DNA from 3 places in the Micromonospora sp. bgisy143 genome. Region 2 is predicted to be linked to each of the others. Evidence: riboswitches for the same ligand, from Rfam matches in the RefSeq annotation. Region 2 holds a riboswitch; each other region holds the start of a gene.
What was found. A riboswitch is a leader RNA that binds a small molecule or an ion and turns the genes downstream of it on or off. The one in region 2 is predicted to bind cyclic di-AMP.
Positions count from the first base shown of each region.

Region 1: linked by a shared signal. The riboswitch ahead of AC3EN4_RS29765 (coiled-coil domain-containing protein) and the one ahead of AC3EN4_RS25920 (transglycosylase family protein) in region 2 are both predicted to bind cyclic di-AMP.
Region 3: linked by a shared signal. The riboswitch ahead of AC3EN4_RS01710 (coiled-coil domain-containing protein) and the one ahead of AC3EN4_RS25920 (transglycosylase family protein) in region 2 are both predicted to bind cyclic di-AMP.

Region 1 is NZ_JBYIRN010000040.1:18,153-21,417, reverse strand. Features, by position in the region: gene AC3EN4_RS29775 (HelD family protein) at 1-688, shown strand, start outside; gene AC3EN4_RS29770 (cation diffusion facilitator family transporter) at 797-1,714, shown strand; cyclic di-AMP (ydaO/yuaA leader) riboswitch at 1,823-1,954, shown strand; gene AC3EN4_RS29765 (coiled-coil domain-containing protein) at 1,960-3,027, shown strand; gene AC3EN4_RS29760 (hypothetical protein) at 3,118-3,265, shown strand, end outside.
Region 2 is NZ_JBYIRN010000027.1:90,264-93,528, forward strand. Features, by position in the region: gene AC3EN4_RS25905 (AfsR/SARP family transcriptional regulator) at 1-428, opposite strand, end outside; gene AC3EN4_RS25910 (peptidase inhibitor family I36 protein) at 612-1,013, shown strand; gene AC3EN4_RS25915 (peptidoglycan-binding domain-containing protein) at 1,124-1,612, opposite strand; cyclic di-AMP (ydaO/yuaA leader) riboswitch at 1,883-2,051, shown strand; gene AC3EN4_RS25920 (transglycosylase family protein) at 2,051-2,743, shown strand; gene AC3EN4_RS25925 (hypothetical protein) at 2,818-3,165, opposite strand.
Region 3 is NZ_JBYIRN010000001.1:358,876-362,140, reverse strand. Features, by position in the region: gene AC3EN4_RS01715 (carbonic anhydrase) at 1-473, shown strand, start outside; gene AC3EN4_RS01710 (coiled-coil domain-containing protein) at 529-1,548, opposite strand; cyclic di-AMP (ydaO/yuaA leader) riboswitch at 1,553-1,683, opposite strand; gene AC3EN4_RS01705 (YibE/F family protein) at 1,850-3,208, opposite strand.

The DNA of each region.
Region 1 (3,265 bases), on a different contig from region 2:
CGACCGGCAGCGGGCCGCCCGCGCGGCGGCCCGGGAGCGGCCGGAGGACTACCGGGAGTACGCGCACGTGGTGGTCGACGAGGCGCAGGACGTCTCGCCGATGCAGTGGCGGATGATCGGTCGGCGCGGGCGGTTGGCCTCGTGGACGGTGGTGGGCGACCCGGCGCAGACCGCGTGGACCGGCGACCCCGAGGAGCTGACCCGGTCCCGTGACCAGGCGCTGGGCCGGCGCAAACGGCACGAGTTCACGCTCACCACCAACTACCGCAACTCGGCGGAGATCTTCGCGGTGGCGGCGGCGGAGATCCGCCGGCTCTACCCGGATCTGTCCCTGCCGACGGCCGTCCGCTCCACCGGTGTCGACCCGGTCGAGCTGGTGGTGCCGCCCGCCAGGCTCCGGGCCACGGTGATGGAGGCGGCCACCGGCCTGCTGGGCGAGGTCGACGGCACGGTCGGGGTGATCACGCCGGTCACCCGCCGCGACGAGGTCGCCGGTTGGCTCGGCGCGCTCGCCGCGGCGCGCTTGCAGGTGGTGACCAGCCTGGAGGCCAAGGGCATGGAGTACGACGGGGTGGTGCTGGTCGCCCCGAGCGAGATCCGGGCCGATCCGGGCTCCGGGGTCCGCACGCTCTACGTGGCGCTCTCGCGCGCCACCCAGCGGCTCACCACCATCGACCCGACCGGCTGACCGTCGCGTTGGCGGTACCGGTCGGACGGGGCCGCCCGTACAGTTGCACACATAGCGATGTGAGCATACATTTGACCCGGTCCCGGGCGGCGTCGGAGGGTGGGTTTCGTGGGAGCAGGACATGACCACCACCACGCGTCGGTCGCCAACGCCGCCCACCAGCACCGGGGACGGCTCTGGGCCGCCTTCGGGCTGCTCGCCACCCTGATGGTGGTCGAGGCGGTGGCCGCCTTCCACACCGGCTCGCTGGCCCTGCTCTCCGACGCCGGGCACATGTTCACCGACGTGCTCGGCATCGGGATGGCGCTCGCCGCGATCACCGCCACCCGACGGGCCACCGGCGATCCGCAGCGCACGTTCGGGCTCTACCGCCTCGAGGTGCTCGCCGCGCTGGCCAACGCCGTGCTGCTCTCCGGCGTGGCGGTCTACGTGGTGATCGAGGCGATCGGCCGGTTCGGCGACCCGCACGAGGTGCTCAGCGGGCCGATGCTCACGGTGGCCGTCCTCGGCCTGCTCGCGAACGTGATCGCGTTCGCGCTGCTGCGCGCCGGCGCCCGGGAGAGCATCAACCTCCAGGGCGCCTACCTGGAGGTGCTGGGCGACCTGCTCGGCTCGCTCGGCGTGATCGGCGCGGCGCTGCTCATCACGGTCACCGACTGGTGGTGGGCCGACCCGCTGGTCGCGGTCGCCATCGGCGTGTTCATCCTGCCGCGCACCTGGCGGCTGGGGCGTGCCGCCGTACGCATCCTCGTGCAGGCCGCCCCGGAACACCTCCAGGTCACCGCCGTGCACGACCGGCTGGCCGCGGTGCCCGGCGTGGTCGAGGTGCACGACCTGCACGTCTGGACGCTCACCTCGGGCATGGAGGTGGCCTCCGCGCACCTGACCATGGCGCCCGGCGCGGAGGTCGGCGCGGTGCTCACCGCGGCGCGCACCGCCCTGCGGGACGACTTCCGCATCGAACACGCCACGTTGCAGACCGAGCCCGGGGCCGCCCCGGGGGCGTGCGGTTCCGTCGAGTGGTGAGCGTCTGCGTCACCACGCCCGCACCGTCCGTCACATCGGCTGCACAGACCCCACCAGCACCGGTAGGCTCTGTCCCGGCCACCACCCGGCGGCGCCTCCCGGCGCCGGTGGCGGCCGCCGCCTAATCGCCCGACAGGGCGAACCGGGGAACCATGTTCCTGGGGTGCATCCGCGTCAGCGGTAGGGATCTTCCGTCCCGAACCCGTCAGCTAACCCGGTCGGCGGCTGACGGAAGGACATGCGTAGTGGCACCAGCACGACCTCTGGCCGCCCGACTGGCGGCACTGATCGTCATGATGGTCACCCTCGGCGTCGCGCTCCCGGTCGGCGCCGCCAGCGCCGCTCCCCCCGGCGGCCTGCGGGCCGCGATGGCACCGGACGGTGACGAGGAGGGCGGCACCCCCGCGCTGCGGGCCCAACTCGAGGCCGCCAGCAAGGGCTACCTGGACGCGAAGCGCGCCCTGGACACCTCCGTCCAGCGGCAGCAGCAACTCGCGGTCAAGCTCAAGAACACCGAGGCCGAGATGACCGTGCGCAACGGCAAGGTCGGCGAGATCGCCGGCGTGGCGTACCGCACCGGTCGACTCAGCACCGTCTCGGCCCTGCTCAACAGCAACACCCCCGAGGGCTTCATGGACCGGGCGGCCGCCCTCGACGTGGTGGCCGCCAACGAGGACCGGGTACTGCGCGACCTGCACGCCACCCGGGACGAGGCGAACCGCACCCGCGTCGCCCTGGACGGCGAGATCCGGGAACAGCGTAAGCAGGTCGAGGTGATGGCCAAGCGCAAGGAGCAGGCCGAGCGGGCCCTGACCGTCGCCAACGACAAGGCCCGCACCACCGCCGCCGACACCGGCTCCAACCGGGGCACCTCCACCGCCAACGCCCAGCCCGCCCCCCGCAACTCCGACGGCTCCTGGCCGTCCGAGTCGTGCAGCGTCAACGACCCGACCCCGGCCAGCGGCTGCATCACCCCCCGCACGCTGCACGCGCTCAACCAGGCCAAGGCCGCCGGCTTCACCCGGTACGTCTCCTGTCACCGCAACGGCGGCTCGGGCGAGCACCCCAAGGGCCGGGCCTGCGACTTCGCCGCGCAGAAGGGCGGCTTCGGCGGGGTCGCCAGCGGCGGGGACAAGACGTACGGCAACAACCTGGCCGCGTACTTCATCCGCAACGCCGACCGGCTCGCGGTGCTCTACGTGATCTGGTTCAAGCAGATCTGGCTGCCCAGCAGCGGCTGGAAGGCGTACAGCGGGGGGAACGGCGACCCCTCCAGCGACCACACCAACCACGTACACCTGTCGGTGTACTGACCCGGACGTCCGGGGTACGTCAGCGGGCGTACCCCGGACGTCGTCGGCGGTCGGACGACGGCGCCGGGTCGGGTCGGCAGCATTCGGGGTATGCCGCGAATCGCGCCCACCACCCGCAAGGCCCTGCTCACCCTGCACCTGGTCACCTCCCTCGGCTGGCTCGGAGCCGACCTGGTGCTGCTCACCCTCGGCATCGCGGCCCAGCGCGGCGCCGATCCGGCCGTGGTCTACCCGGTCG
Region 2 (3,265 bases):
CACTCGCCGGGTAGTCCGGCCAGCGGCTCGCCACGCCACAGCTCCAGCGCCCGGCGCAGCAGGTCCACCCGCTCGGGGTCCTGGTCGGACAGAGCGTCGGCCCGGTGCCGCAGCGCCTCGAAGTGCGGGCCGTCCACCGTCTCCGGCGGCAGGTCCAGGAGATAACCGCCCGACCGGCGGGCCAACGCGTCGGGTGCGCCCGCGTCGGCCAGCACCCGGCGGAGCCGGGCGAGATAGACGTGCAGGTTGTGGCGGACGCGGGGCGGCGACGCGTCGCCCCAGACCCGGTCCACCAGAGCGTCCAGGTGGACCGGTCGGCCCACGTCGACCGCCAGCGCGGCCAGCACGGCGCGCTGGCGGGCCGCTCCGGCATCGACCGGATGACCTTCCGCCCAGACCTCGACCGGCCCGAGGACCCGAATTTCCATGAATCGCCGCTCGCTGTGCTGCCGGTCGCCCACCCGGTGCCGGGACACCCCGGATTGAGGTTCCGGCAGGAATTCGTCGACCTTCCGCGCAGATCATCGTTGGCACAACGACATCGATCAACGTGATGTCGGCAACTCGACTCACGGCCGGTCCCGGTCGTGACGACACCGGAGGTCATCATCGTGCGAACTGCTCTGCGAAGACTCACGTCGGCGCTGCTCGGCGTGGTCGCCGTGGGCGCCACACTCGGCGTCGCTCCGAGCCCGGCCCAGGCCAACTACGCCTGCCCGTCGGGTCTGCTCTGCCTGTACTCCGGGGCCAACTTCAGCGGCGACATCTTCCTGCTCGACGGGCCGTACAACTGGTGTAAGGACGTCACGCTGCCCTCGTACTTCCGCAACCAGGCTCAGTCGATCATCAACAACCGGCCGTCCGGCACCGTCTCCACCTTCTGGGACAACGCGAACGCCACCGGCCTGCTCGGCTACCAGCACGCGTACGGCTACCGGGCGAACCTGGCGTACGACACGGCCGCCATCGGGGGAACCTGGAACAAGCGGATCGAGGCGGTCCGGGTCTGCTGATCCGACGGCTGCGCGGGGGCGGGGCTGACCCGGCGCAGCCGTACCTGTGGGGGGCCACCACGGCGCCGGCCGGAGTCCACGGGGGACCCCGGCCGGCGCTGCGGGTGGTGTCAGCCCGGGTAGTAGCAGACGTTGGGGATGACCGGACCGCCGTTGACCCCGAAGATCGCGAAGCCCATGTAGGCGCGGGTCTGCGGGCCGTACTCGCCGTCCTCGGCGATGTTCGCGTACACGATGTCCTCGTTGATCTTCTGCTGGGCGTACCGGACGGCCTCGCGGGTCTTCGAACCGTAGTTGCCGTCCAGGGTGAGCGACCGCGAGTAGCAGTTGTTCAGCGCCTCCTGCAACACCAGCACCGCCGAGTTCGAGTGGCCGTAGCTGAGGTAGCAGCTCTTGTTCCCGGTCTGCCAGCCGACGGTCGGCACGTGCATGTCCGCCCCGCCCGGGTAGCCGCCGACCCGGTAGAAGGTCAGGCTGGTGCACGGGCTGGCCGCCTGTGCGGCGGCCGGCGTGGACAGGGTCAGGCCCACGCCGGCCAGTACGGCGACGAGGGTGGCCGCGGCGCGGCGACGGCCGGTGCGACTCTGCTGGAGCGCCATGGGTTCCTCCTGCGTGTGGGGTCCGGGATGGACCCGGTGCGCTTCGGAGCATCGCGACCGGCTGTCTACGGTTTCCTGTCCGAACGTCAATTCGCCAGGTACGCGTCACACCGTGATCGGAATCGGTCCATCGTGGTCGGTGCACAGGTGGACGTCGTCCGCAACCGCTGGCCGGGGTGCCCCGCGTGGGCCGGTGAACAACTTCACAAGCGGTGGGCGACCGTCGGCGACCGTGCCTACCGTCGGTCGGGTCCGCCACCGTGGACGCCGCGACCGGTAACGCCAAATCCTGCCCCCGGTCGTCGGAAACAGAACCCGGGCAGGAGCGGGGGACCCAGGTTCCTCGGTGCATGTCACCTCGGGGTGAAGCCGCAGCGCGCGGCCGGGCTCCTCGGCCCGAACCCGACAGCTCACCTCGCCGGCGTGGAGGAAAGTTCCATGACGTCTGCGTACACCCCCCGTCATCGACGGGTCACCACCCGCCGCGTCGCCGTCGGCACCCTGGCCGTCGGCGCGGTCACCGGCGCCGTCGCCCTTTTCGGCCCGGCGGCCCCGGCCCAGGCCGGTGTCAACTGGGACGCGATCGCCCAGTGCGAGTCCGGCGGCAACTGGAAGATCAATACCGGGAACGGCTACTACGGCGGTTTGCAGTTCTCCCAGGGCACCTGGGCCGGCTACGGCGGCAAGAAGTACGCCGCCCGCGCCGACCTGGCCAGCCGCGGCGAGCAGATCGCGATCGCCGAGAAGGTGCTCGACGGGCAGGGCATCGGCGCGTGGCCGACCTGCGGCCGCAAGGGCGGCTCGTCGGGCGGCTCCGCGACGAAGTCCACCGGCAAGTCCTCGACGAAGTCCACCAGGAAGTCCTCGACGACGTCGACCGGCAAGTCGTCGCCGTCCACCGCCGGCAGGGAGCACTCGTCGCGCGGCGACCGGCCGGCTACCCGTAACCACGAGCGGACCGCCCCGGCGGCCAGCGGTGACACGTACGTGGTCCGGCCGGGGGACACCCTGTCGGAGATCGCCGAGCGGCACCGGCAGAGCGGCGGCTGGCAGGCCCTGTACGAGCGCAACCGTCAGCTGATCGGCGCGGACCCGGGTCTGATCCTCCCGGGGCAGCGGCTCGCTCTCTGACGTACCACAGGCGAACGCTCGGCCGGATCCCCGGCCGAGCGTTCGTTCGTCTGTGCTGTCCCCGCGGGGACGCGTCACGCCGCCGAGGCGGCCGTCCGCGCCTCGCGGCGGGCCATCACGTCGGCGTTCCAGCCCCAGCGCGGCGCCGGCGCGGCCGTCCCGGCCGGCCTCTCGGCCCCGCCGCCGTCGGCCGTCCCGGCCGCGTCGGGGGTGCTGCGGGCCAGTCGCAGCGACTGCTCGGCCGTGGTACGCGCCGTGCACGGCCAGGACTGGCCGGCGCACTGGAGATTGCGGCAGTGACCCTCGTCGTCGGGCTCGTGCGCGTCGAGCACGTCGACCGCGAGCTGCCACAGCAGCGGGTCGGTCACGTCGTCCGGGCGTTCGGCGCGACGGCTCGGTCGGTTGCTGGTCTCGTCGGACATGGGCCCCCCTCGTCAGGCTTTCCGGTCAAGAATTCACCCGTGGGCGGTCGGCTAAACCGCCGACCTGCTGTGATGTGTCTCCGGTCGCAGCGGTTAGGGC
Region 3 (3,265 bases), on a different contig from region 2:
AGATCATTTTCGACCGAGGGCTGGGTGACCTCTTCGTCGTCCGTACGGCCGGGCACACCACCGGGTCGGAGGTGCTGGGCAGCGTGGAGTACGCGGTGGCCGTCCTCGGTACGCCGCTGGTGGTGGTGCTCGGGCACGACTCCTGCGGCGCCGTGCAGGCGGCCCGCGAGGCGGCGGCCACCGGCATCGCGCCCCCGGGGCACCTCCCGGCGGTCGTCGACGCGGTGCTGCCCAGCCTGCGGCGAGCCACGGCCGAGGGCGTGGACGACATCGACGGGATCGTCGACATCCACATCGCGCAGACCGTCGAGACGCTGCTCGCGCAGTCGCCCGTGTTGGCCGACGCGGTGGCGCAGGAGCGGTGCGCGGTGGTGGGGATGTCGTACCGGCTCGCCGCCGGAGTGGTGCGACCGGTGACTCCGGTACCGGCCGGCGACGCCTCGGACGACCCGGCGGCGACCACCGCCGCCTGACGCGTCGAGGGCCGCCCCGCCGGACGCGGGACGGCCCTCGCTCTGCGGGCGTCGATCAGAGCAACGACATGTGTACGTGGTCGGTGTGGTTGGACGGCCCGCTGTACGACTTCCAGCCGGTCGCCGGGAACCAGATCTGCCGGTTCCAGATCACGTAGTAGATACCGAGCCGGTCGGCGTTGCGGATGAGGAACGCGGCGACGTTGTTGCCGTACATCCGGGTGTCGTTGTTGTGCCACGGGCTGAAGCCGCTCTTCTGCAGCGACCAGTCACAGGCGCGGCCCTTCGGGTGCTCGTACGGTCCACCGTTGCGGTGGCAGCCCACGAACCGGTTGAAGCCGGCCCGCTTGACCTCCTTGTACGCGTGCAGCGTGCGCGGCGTGACGCAGCCGGAGGTGGTCGGGTCGTCCTCGCTGCACGACTGGGGCTTCCAGTCGCCGTCGGCGGTGCGCCCCGGGCCGATCCGGGCGACCGGCGAGGTGGCGTCCACCAGGCCGCCGGTGAAACCCTGACCGCCGACCAGCGCGAGTGACTTCTCCGCGTCGCGCTTGTCCTTCGCCATCAGCGCGGTCTGCTTCTGCTGCTCGCGTACCTCGGCGTCGAGCGCCAGCTTGGCCTGCTCGGCGCGGGCCTTCACCGCGTTGACCTCGGCGAGCTTCTTCCCGTTGACCATGTTCATCTCGTCGAGCGCCGCCGCCCGCTGGACGAACGAGTCCGGGGCGTCGCTCTCCAGCAGCATGGCCATCGCGCCGATCCGACCGGTCCGGTACGACTGGGCGGCGATCTGCGCGACCTGCGGCTCCAGCGCGGCCAGGTCGGCCTTGGCCCGCTCGACCTCCACCGCCAGTTCGAGCTGCCGCTTCTTCGACTTGTCCAACTTGGACTTGGCCGCCACGTAGTCCCGGTTGGTCTGCTCGATCACGTCGGTGATCAGCTTGGGCTCGTCGGCCTCCTCGTGCCCGGACGGCGTGGGGGTCGTCGGGGCGGCGTGGGCCGGGAGGGGCCCGGCGAACACGGTCAGCGCAGCGAGCACGGCCACCACGGGCGTCAACCAGCGGCGTAGGGGTGCCGTCACAATCTTCCCTTCCGTCGACCGCCGACCGGGTTAGCTGACGGGTTCGGGGCGGAAGTGGCCCCTACCGCTGTCGCGGATTCACCCCACGTACCTGGGTCCCCGGCTCGCCGGTTGGCGATTGGGCGGTGGCACCGCAGGCGCCGCTGCGCGCCTTCGTCGGTGACCGGCAGCGAGGTTACCCGAGAGTCCACCGCCTGAGCTACGTCCTGATGCCGACTAAAAGCGTCATTTCGCCATGGCGTTGAGTGACCAGTGACGCGGTTCTCAGGGCGGGTGCCCGATCCGGTCACGCTGAGGAGTGTCACCATGCCGTATCCGTGCTCCTGTTCGGCTCTGGCCACCCAGTGGTGGCGGTGGATGGGTTTGCCTCCCGCTGCGGATCGGGCCCGTCGGCCCGACCCGCAGGCGGGGAACTGAGAGCGGCCAGCGCCTCCGCGCGGTCCGCGCGGGGGCGCGGCGCCGGGGCGTCCGCGTCGGTCGGGGTCGTCGATCCGGCCGCGGTCACCACCGCGGCCAGCCCGGTGGTGAGGGGTACGGCGGCGATCAGGCCGAGCGTGGCGACCGCGCTGCGGACGATCTCCTGGGCCAGGAACTCGCTGGTCAGGATCTGCCCGATGGGACGCGAGTCGGCGGTGAGCAGAAGCAGCAGCGGCAGTGACGCGCCCGCGTACGCCAGCACGATGGTGTTGACCGTGGAGGCGATGTGCGCCCGACCGACCCGGGTGGCCGCCCGGTAGAGCTGTCGCCGACCCAGCCCGGGGTTGGCGTTGGCCAGCTCGGTGACGGTGGCGGCCTGGGTGACGGTCACGTCGTCGAGTACCCCGAGTGAGCCGATGATGATCCCGGCGAGCAGCAGGCCGCGCAGGTCCACATCGGACTGGAACATCGAGAGCGTGGTGGCGTCCTCGCTGCCGAAGCCGGTGAGCTGGGTGGCGGCCGTGGCGATGGTCGCGAGCACGCCGGTGAGCACCAGGCTGCCCAGGGTGCCGAGAACCGCGACGGAGGTCTGCGCGGTCACCCCGTGCGTCAGGTAGAGCACCACGAACATGATCAGGGCCGCGCCGACCACGGCCACCAGCAGCGGGGACCGGCCGGCGCCGATGGCCGGCAACACGAAGGTGAGCAGGATGGCGAAGCTGGCGGCCAGACCGGCGAGCGCGGCGAGGCCCCGCCACCGGCCGAACGCGACGATCGCGGCGGCGAAGACCACCACGAGCCACACCAGCGGCGTCCCGCGCTGGTGCTCGGCGATGTTCCAGGTGCTGGTGGCGGGATCGGTCGGGTCGGACAGCTCGACCAGGACGACCTCGTCGCCCACCTCGACGCGCGGCGCTCCCGGCCCGGCGGGGACGGGCGTGCTCACCTGCCCGCCGGCGTTCGGACCGTCGTCGACGCGGACGTCCACGGTGCCGCACGGCCCGCTGGCCGCCCCGCCCTCGGGGCTGGCCGAGGGCGGGCACGGTTCGGTCACCACCCGGGTCACCGTGCCGTGGTAGCGCGGCACGTCCGTCGCACCGCCGCTCGTCGGTGCGCCGTCGCGCGGCCACAGCACCACGGCGGCGACGACGGTGGCCACGAAGAGCGGCACCACCGTCGCGACGAGGATCCGTCGTACCCGGGGCGGGGCGGGTCGAGCGGAATGGCTGTGGTCGGAACCCAATGCGAGACTCCCAACGATCCGGTGCGGGGTACGTGCCGGCGGGCCTAGCGGTTCAGC